3 regions of the Paenibacillus thiaminolyticus genome follow, and region 1 is predicted to be linked to each of the others. Evidence: riboswitches for the same ligand, from Rfam matches in the RefSeq annotation. Region 1 holds a riboswitch; each other region holds the start of a gene.
The links. A riboswitch is a leader RNA that binds a small molecule or an ion and turns the genes downstream of it on or off. The one in region 1 is predicted to bind magnesium.
Positions count from the first base shown of each region.

Region 2: another riboswitch for magnesium. It lies ahead of mgtE (magnesium transporter); the one in region 1 lies ahead of mgtA (magnesium-translocating P-type ATPase).
Region 3: another riboswitch for magnesium. It lies ahead of FLT43_RS07930 (MgtC/SapB family protein); the one in region 1 lies ahead of mgtA (magnesium-translocating P-type ATPase).

Region 1 covers NZ_CP041405.1:289,590-292,838, reverse strand. Annotated here, with positions in the region: gene FLT43_RS01195 (ribonuclease domain-containing protein) at 1-248, opposite strand, end outside; gene FLT43_RS01190 (hypothetical protein) at 498-731, shown strand; M-box (ykoK) riboswitch at 802-971, shown strand; gene mgtA (magnesium-translocating P-type ATPase) at 1,345-3,249, shown strand, end outside.
Region 2 covers NZ_CP041405.1:2,723,839-2,727,087, forward strand. Annotated here, with positions in the region: gene ftsW (putative lipid II flippase FtsW) at 1-928, opposite strand, end outside; M-box (ykoK) riboswitch at 1,111-1,285, shown strand; gene mgtE (magnesium transporter) at 1,653-2,999, shown strand.
Region 3 covers NZ_CP041405.1:1,751,746-1,754,994, forward strand. Annotated here, with positions in the region: gene FLT43_RS07920 (MerR family transcriptional regulator) at 1-332, opposite strand, end outside; gene FLT43_RS07925 (hypothetical protein) at 369-659, opposite strand; gene FLT43_RS07930 (MgtC/SapB family protein) at 686-1,402, opposite strand; M-box (ykoK) riboswitch at 1,736-1,912, opposite strand; partial or broken gene FLT43_RS30800 (ISNCY family transposase) at 2,045-2,181, shown strand; gene FLT43_RS07940 (alpha-helical endospore appendage domain-containing protein) at 2,737-3,249, shown strand, end outside.

The sequences.
Region 1 (3,249 bases):
CTTTTACCTGGCGCAACCTCGTGCAGATTGCCTTGGCGGGCATCCCAGCCCAGCCTCTTGGCTTCCTCCTTCGTGATGAAATTATCCGGCAATTGCTGGTGTGACTTAATATAGTTCGCAACCTCTTCGAAGCCGGTCAGCTCCTGCTTGCCCGAATCCGGAATCGCGGATGGCTTGCTGTCCAGACCGCAGCCCGCTAGCAGCAGCAAGCTCAATAGAAAGACCAGCACTGATTTGATGACTTTCAACAATGTCTACCCCGCTTCGCTCTTCGTAGAGCAGGAAGCTTGATGATAATCTTCCTGTCTTCCTGCCCTCTCGCTGTAGTATCAACTATCTTTTCTCGAATTTCAACCCCTTGCTTGCAAATGTCCCTCCAATTCCGCGTTTATCAATTTCTAGGTGGCTGTCTGCGGGAAGAATGTCCAATCAAGGCCAAAACGCCATGCATATAATGCACTAGGTTCGACACTATTGGGAGAGAGGAGCTGAGACTCATGTCTCATGGATGCAAAGGCGAAGAGTTCTGCCCGAGCAAAGCGGTATTCGATCCGCCTCAATATATCTTCAACAAAACGTATCATCCGCAGAAGGTCGAAGTCGTTCACCCGATCGAGATCATTAATCAACATTTCTGTGTGCCGGTTTTCAAGCATGTGTTTCCCGTAAAAGAGAAGGATGTATTTTGCTCCAGCGCAAGAAAACGGAGAAGAGCGAAAAGAAAATCATAATTTATTCCATTTGATGACTTGCCATTGACAAACGACTCAAACAAGACATATGATAACAAAGTAATTTTCATCAAATCCTCGTTAGGTGAGGCTCCTATACAAACATAGGCCACTGCCCGGAAATATCGAAAGATACCAATGGGTAGAACAGGAACTGCCGGATTAAGGCTTTTCTTAAGGTGGCTAAGAGCGGACGTTCTTTACGTTGTATAGTGCTAAAACTAGACTAGGGGGAGCAAATGACGTTGTAGTCTCTATTTCTGCGCGTATTTCAACCCTCTAGCTCTGCTGGAGGGTTTTTTCATTTCTATTGTGAAAAGGGGGAATGCGTCCATGGACAGCGGACCTAGCAGTCAACAGCCGCATAGGCGACAACATCCTGTACTGAGGAAGAGCCGTCTGCTTGTTGCTCTTCAAGCGATACCCGACTTATTTCATTCCCCCGCAAAAAATCGATGGCGGCGGGTTTATTTAAGTATGCGTATGTGACTTGAACGCATCGGTAGACGGTTCAGGCTCCCTCTGGAATACAGGGGGAGCTTTTTTATGTTTGTGTTCGAACGAATCGATACCGTAGGGATTCTAAGATGACCTGCGAGAGGAGGAATTGACAATGGCACGGAAATTGAAAAATTTGAAAAATAAAGATAAACTGACGAAACGCATCGCAGAGCGCCTCATCCAGGCCTCCGTATTGCTGGAAGAAGATGTGATGGAGGAATGGAACACCCGCCCCGAGGGCCTGAGCGATGCCGAGGCTAACGCCCGGATGGAGGACTGCGGCAAAAACGAAGTGGCTCATGAAAAGCCGCCGGCATGGTATATTCAACTGTTGAGTTGCTTTGCCAATCCATTTATATTGATCCTGCTGTTCCTTGCGGCCTTCTCTTATATAGCCGATTCGGATATCGAAGCCGTAGTTATTATTTCGACTATGGTCACCGTCAGCGTCATCATCACGTTCACCCAGGAATTCCGTTCTGCGCGCACGGCGGAGAAGCTGCGGGCCCTGGTCAGCACGACGACCACGGTTAGCCGGGAAGGCCGCCGCCAGGACATCGACAACAAGCTGCTCGTGCCCGGGGATATTATTCACTTGTCCGCCGGGGACATGGTCCCGGCGGATGTCCGGCTACTCGCCGCTAAGGATGTCTATGCCGCGGAATCCGCCCTGACGGGCGAAGCGATGCCGGTCGAAAAAATCGATACGCTGCCGAGCGGCATGTCCCGGCCGGGGAATACGCGCCGAAGCAATCCCGCCAACGCGCTGGAGTTAACGAATATGTGCTACATGGGAACGAATATCGTCAGCGGCTCGGCGACGGCCGTCGTAATTGCGACGGGTCCGGATACGTACTTCGGTTCAATGGCCAGCCAGCTGACGGGCAAAGCTCCGCTCACCAGCTTCGATCTCGGCGTGAAGAGCATCACCTATCTCCTAATCCGCTTCATGCTGATTATGGTTCCGGTTATCTTTTTCGTCAACGGATTCACGAAGGGAGACTGGTGGGACGCTCTCTTGTTCGGCCTGTCGGTGGCCGTCGGACTGACGCCCGAAATGCTGCCCGTCGTCGTGGCCGGGAATCTGGCCAAAGGAGCGGCAACAATGGCCCGCAACAAAGTCGTCGTGAAGCGTCTCCACGCGATCCAGAATCTTGGCGCGATGGATATTCTGTGTACGGACAAGACGGGAACGTTGACGGAAGACCATATTGTACTGGAACAGCATCTTGACACGAACGGCAATCCGGACAGACGCGTGCTGGAATATGCTTACTTGAACAGCTACCATCAGACCGGCCTGTCTAATCTGCTGGATGCCGCCATATTGAAGCATACCGAGTATTCCCATTTGATAAATGAATATAAGAAGCTCGATGAGATTCCATTCGATTTCAACCGTCGCCGCATGTCTGTCGTCCTCCGCGCCTCGCAGGAAGAGCATCTGCTCGTGTGCAAGGGAGCGATGGAAGAAATACTCGACATCTGCGCCCATGTCTATGAGGAGGGCCAAGTCGTTCCGCTTACGCCGGAGCGGGCGGACAAAGCGCAGCGGCTCGCTCAGGAACTGAACGAAGACGGCTTGCGCGTACTCGCCGTAGCGATGAAGCGAGTCCCATCCCGGGAGGAGCCCTACGGAATCCAGGATGAGCAGAACCTTGTGCTGGTTGGCTGTCTCACCTTCCTGGATCCGCCGAAGCCTTCCGCCAAGGAGGCTATCCGGGCACTGGCAGACAACGGAGTCAATGTGAAAGTTATCACGGGAGACAATGCGGCCGTCGCCTGCAAAGTATGCCAGGATGTCGGGATCCGGACCGAGGCGGTTCTGCTTGGTGAGGCCGTGGATGCGCTGACGGATGAGCAGCTGGCCGAGATCGCGGAGCTAACTACCGTGTTCGCCAAGATCAATCCGCTGCAAAAAGCGAGAATCGTTCGTGTCCTCAAAAGCAGAGGCCATACGGTCGGGTTCATGGGCGACGGCATCAATGACGCCGTGTCGCTGAAGGAAGCGGACGTA
Region 2 (3,249 bases), 2.4 Mb from region 1:
TGCCCGTTCCGAGCATAATTCCGAAGGGCTCATCACTGCGAAGAGCTGCCATCAGGCCGCGCCAAAAGAAGAGAAAAAAGCAAAACAAAAGCAATAACCCGCCGACAAAACCGAATTCTTCTCCGATGATGGCAAAAATAAAATCGGTGTGCGCTTCCGGCAAATAGAACAGCTTCTGCACACTCTGGCCGTATCCCGTTCCGGTCACCCCACCGTGAGCCAGCGCGATTAAAGATTGAATCAATTGGTAGCCTGACCCTTCCGGATCATCGAACGGATTCAAAAACGAAATAATCCGCTGGTAGCGATAGCTGCGGCTGAAGGCAAGAAAGACCAACAGCACTCCAAATCCCCCGCTCAGCATCACAATATGACGCATATTCGCCCCGCCGATAATAATAATGGTCATGGATATAATGGTAATGATCATCACCGAGCCAAAATCCGGCTGCAGCATAATTAGAAGCAGCATGACCCCAATCACAATCAAAATGGGCAGCAATCCCCTAGCGAAAACGCGAATCCGCTCTCCTTTTTTGCTGATTAGATGTGACAAATAGATGATCAGGGCCAGCTTGGCGAATTCCGTAGGTTGGAACCGCATGCCGCCGACACTGAACCATCTTGTCGCCCCATTCACCTTGATGCCGAAATAAGGAACGAGCACAAGCAGCACAATCGAGAACAGAAGCAAGAAGGGTGCGGCCTTGCTCCATTTGCGAAAGGGAATGTTCATGAATACAAACATAGCGACAAGGCCGATGAGAGCGAACAACATTTGCTTCGACATATAATAGGACGGCTTCTCATACTTCAGGCTGACGACGACCGAGCTGGCGCTGTATATCATCGCCAATCCGAACATGACCAGCAGCAATGTCACAAAAAGCAGCAAAAAATCCGGACGGCCTTTTATCGTTTGCTTCAAAAAAAATCACCTCGTGCATCCTGCAAAATGAAAACGTTAAAAGGATGGGCATCTATGCCCCCGCTGTTCCTGTAACACTATCAAGTGTATTGACTCATCAGCCAAAAAAGGTTATGAAAAGGTTAAAGTTGTTCCCGGGAGGTTGACAAAATCAAAAAGCCGGGTTAAGGTTTAACATGTCGTAAAGACCTTGTTAGGTGAGGCTCCTATGCAAACATAGGCCACTGCCCAGAAATATCGAAAGATGCCCATGGGTAGAACAGGAATTGCCGGATTAAGGCTTTTCTTAAGGTGGCTAAGAGAAGAAGGCTTCTCTTTACGTTGCATAGTGCTAAAACTCAACTAGGGGGCGCGGGAATGTTATATTTGCGTGCATTCATTCAACCCTCTAGGACTCCTGGAGGGTTTTTATTTTATTCGAAAAAGGGGGGAGAACACCCAATGGATAGTAGTTCCAGTAGTCCATCATCTAAGCAAGTTCATAGTCTTGTGAAGAGTGAGAACGAGGTTCTCCTTACCCTTACCTGTGATTCATACTGTGATTCGCATGCTGCCTGGTATCAGGGCAGGTGTATTTAAGTATGCATAGATGTAAGCAGTGAGTGTAAGGAGAACAGGAACTACAAGCTCTTCCTATGTGCAGGGAGAGCTTTTTTGTGTCTGTTAGGAATGGATAATAAGGAACAATGTGTGGAAGGATGTTTGCGGATAGGAGGAAATTATGATGGAACAAAAATGGATGATTCAAGAATTGAAGGACAGATTGTCCGAACAAAATCAGGACGCCCTTACCGATTTTCTGGCCCGGTACCAACCTTATGATTTAGCCGAGATGTTAATCGAGCTTCAGGAAAACGACCAAATTCGATTTATTGCCGTACTACCTATTCCCCTCGGGGCAGAGATTTTGGAGTATGTCGATCCCGAATTGCAGTACCGAATTTTGGACCGCGGGACCAAGGAGACAGCAGCTTCCATGCTTAATGAAATGTCCAGCGATAAAGTGGCCGATCTGCTGCTGGCCATACATCCCCACCAAGCCGGAACTTTATTAGGGCTTCTGCCTGCCGATTACCGGGAGAAAATCAGCGCTCTGATGCAATACCCTCCAGAGTCGGCGGGAAGTCTGGCTACCGTTGATTATATTGCGGTGCGGAATTATTGGACGGTGGAGCATACGCTGCAGCACGTCCGTAAAGTCGGGCAAGATGCGGAATTGGTCTCTTACTTTTATGTGCTAGATAATAACGGCAAGCTGGTAGGGATCGTCTCCCTGAAGCAAGCTATCCTCGCCCAGGCTGACTCCAGACTAGAGGACATCATGCTCAAAGATTTCGTGTCGGTGTCTGCGCGCATGAACCAGCAGGAAGTGGCGACGATTTTATCCAACTATGATCTGGTGGCTCTTCCCGTAATTACCGATGAACAGCGAATGATCGGGATTATTACGGTCGATGACTTAATTGACGTTATCCATGAGGAAGCAACGGAAGATTTTCAGAAAATAGGTGGAAGCCAGCCTTTAGAAGAGCCGTATTTTAAAAATTCCTTTTGGAAATTATTCCGCAAGCGAATCGGATGGCTGCTTATCTTATTTGTAGCCGAAGCCTATACGGGGAATGTGCTGCGTCATTTTGAAGACACGCTCTCGGAAGTAATTGCGCTCGCATTCTTTATCCCCTTGTTAGTCGGCACGGGCGGAAATACGGGAACACAGACCGTAACGACGCTCGTTCGCGCCTTGGCTCTCGGGGAAGTGAAGCCGAAGCATATCTTCAGAGTCATCCGTAAAGAGGTGTCCACCGGATTGATTCTGGGACTTTGTATGGGAGTCGCAACCTTTATTCGTGCACAGATACTGGGCGTTGGCTTTGATATCGGAAGCGTCGTCGCTGTCACGGCTATTTTTATCGTGATTTGGGCCTCCCTCATCGCCGCTGTGCTGCCTCTGGTGCTGCACAAGCTCAAAGTCGATCCGGCCGTTGTCTCCGGCCCGTTTATTACCACCTTGGTGGACGGTACCGGACTCATCATCTACTTTACTTTGGCTAAAATGATGCTGAACTTGTGATTCGAACGGATCCAATCCTGCGTGTTTTAGTGATAACGAATATCGCTATCGCTGCCTATCGAGAGCCCTATCCTCTGCCGGGATGGGGCTCTCGGTGCATAATACTATCTCCTCCCGTTGCTGCTATCCGGATCCGGAGCCGCTTGCCCGATCATAAGTGAATCGATATAGCACTAGCGACGATATCTATCGGTTCACGGCCGGATTGATTAGACAAATTTCCCGCGATCGGCGAGAATAGAAAATGTGT
Region 3 (3,249 bases), 1.5 Mb from region 1:
TAATTTTTGATGCTGACCTGGATCGCCTTATCCATCTGCTCCAGTTCCTTGCGCTTGCGATCAACAAGCGCGGCCTGCTCCCGCAGCATCGCAGGAATCGAGGCGATATCCTCGCTGTCGAACCAGGCCATAATATTGTCCAGCGACATGCCCAGATACTTCATATAATTGATTAAATCAAGTCTGGCGCACTGCTTGATCGAATAATAGCGGTAACCGGTAGTCTCATCGACGAACTCCGGCTTCAACAGTCCCAGCTTGTAATAATAGCGGAGCGTCTGCACCGAGGTATGGTTCAGCTCCGCCATGCGGCCGATCGATAGCTTGTCCATGAAGCCTCCTGCTCCTTTTATCAACCTGTGTTCATCTCATCCAGACTTATTCAGCATATGAACGGCTTGGGGACGGTTCAACTCGTGCATGCACCGTTTCTGCATTCCCGAGAGTTCAGCATACATCTCCCCGAACTCGCCCGGAGACAGAACCGAGTATACCCGGCAGCGTCCGCTCTCGCTCAGCTCCAGGAAAAAACGGGCCCGATCGGACGGATGAAGCTCCTGGAAATCTTTGCGGAAAGCTTCGGCCTCCCCATACTTCAGCGCTTGAAGCAAATGGTAAGTGTACTCCTCTTTATACCGGTATTCATTCAGACGGATCATCACATTCGCTCCTTTCCCCTTCCCGTTTATAACTGCTCCACTTCTACACTGAGCACATGATCAATTTTTTTGATGTAATAATAGATCTCGGTCAAATAATGATGCTCCGGCACAGACAGCACCAGATCCATCCGCTGCCGTCCACTGTCGAGATCTTTGAGCTTAAAGTGCCGGATCTTGAATTCGGCCTTATCTGTGGATGCCATCTCCTCCGGGGCAGGCATATGATTCTTCTGAATCCGCCGGATGAGCTCGGTCATGCGAGGATTCGATTCCACCACGACCTTCAGCGACACATCACAGCGGTTCAATCTCGCTGACCCAAGCGACTTCAAAAGAATGGGAACCAGATTGACGGCAGCAATCAGCAGCAGGACGCCGCAGATCGCCTCGGCATAAAACCCGGCCCCGATAGCGACCCCAAGGGCAGATGCCGACCAGATAAGCGCCGCGGAAGTGAGCCCGGAGATCACCTCATTGCTTCTGCGCAAAATAACACCGGCCCCAATAAAGCCGACGCCGCTAACAATCTGGGCGGCCAGCCGCATTGGATCCATATTCGGATGATCTGCGCCCCCGAATTTGCCGAAGGCTTCGATCGACACAATCGTCAGCAGACAACTGGCAATGCAAATCACCATGCTGGGCCGCATCCCCAGCTGCTTCTGCTTCATTTGCCGGTCAAGTCCGATCAACAGCCCGAACAACAGGGCCAGTGCCAGCTTCATCATCATCACTATCATTGCGATCACCTCTCGGATACAAGCTCATGTTGGAACACCAAAAAGCTCTCCCGCAAAGAGAGAGCCAGCCGTTATCCGATGACTGAAAGCAGATCAAATCAACCTGCCGCGGCACCCTGTCTGCGCATCGCGAATCCATCCGCAGGGATCAGGGGTGAAGGCTAGGCGAAGATCGGAGAGCACACCGAACAACACACTTTCTCTTTGCAGGACACACACGAAATAAAAACGCCATTGCTCCGACTCGGACTGCCATCCATATCTGCTCTCCCCTTTCCATACAAAATAAAAACCCTCTGAACATGCCAGAGGGTTAGAACGCGCACAAAGAGGCCTGCTCCCCCTGGTCGAGTTTTGGCACTATACAACGTAAAGCAAACGAGATTCGTTTCCTTAGCCACCTTATGAAAAGCCTTAATCCGGCAATCCCTGTTCTACCCATGGGCATCTTTCGATATTTCTGGGCAGTGGCCTATGTTTGCATAGGAGCCTCACCTAACGAGGAATATATGGTACCCACGAAGTATACCCCGATACGGTTGATGCTGTCAATGGGACGCTGTCACGGTGTTGTTCTTCTGTGACAATGTCACCCTATAACTGTTCTGAGATAATGTCACTATGGGACAGGAGATAATGACATTGACAAAAGCAGAAATGAAGAAGGTGCTCGTTGTGGAGAAAATATAGATGGGCGGATGACCAATAGGGAGGGAGCGGCAGCGCTTAGTTTATCAGAACGCCAAGTCATTCGGCTAAAGAACAAATACCAATCGGAGCCCAGGATTCTGCCCGTGTCAAATTGCGAAGTGTCTATTATCATCCCTGCTGGCGACGAATCCTCATCGATTATATAGACGATCCATTGCTATAAATATTAATATTATGCAATCGGGCAGCTATTTTCCAATTGCTTCTGAAAATCGTGTATAACACGAACGATGGTTAAAAGTCCACACCTTTAATGAAAAAAAATCATATCCTGCATTATACGACCAAAAGGAGCCATTCCTGTAATGAATGATTTCGAGGTTTGAATAAGCTGCTTGAATCAAAGCGATTTCGCGTCCCTACCAGAACATGAAATAAACCAACGACACTTGAAGCACGGAGCAGCCGTAGAGTTTATTCCATAAGCGCAACGACCCAGTGCGACATGGGAGGGTAAGCTGTCGAGGGAATGGTATCCCAACCTCTTTTCCCGTCACCGGCTCCTCCAGAAAATTATGACATAGATACATGACTTCTCCTTCTCTCGGGATGTTCGATGGTTGAAAATCTAAGAATGAGTGAGAACACGCGAGAAAACAATAATTCATAGTGGGAGGAAGACAATGTCGCAAGCGAATATTCCTAATATAACCCCTAACATCACGATTACTAGAGATGACGCCTTGAACCTCTTGTTATCTTCTATAGCGATTGAAGAGTTAGGGCTAGGACACATTATTAATGCCGAAGCAGAAAAAATCCAATACGCTATCGGTACGCTGCCAGGACTTTCGGTTCCGGCGACCATCAGTGAGTTGCTGGAGGTAAATTCAAGTGTTCAAACTACGCTGCAAGGATTAATTAAGAAAGAGCTGCTCCTTCAATCTAAACTGGAAAACATCTTGGCTGCCCCTTCTTTAGTAGGTCCAACCGGCCCAACCGGGGCTACAGGGCCATCTGGTGGACCTCCAGGAGCAACTGGCGCTACTGGTGTGACAGGAGCAACTGGAGCTACCGGGGCTACCGGGGCTACCGGAGCAACTGCGGCAACCGGAGCAACTGGGGCAACCGGAGCTACCGGGGCAACCGGGGCAACTGGTGCGACAGGAGCAACAGGCGCTACTGGACCTACTGGT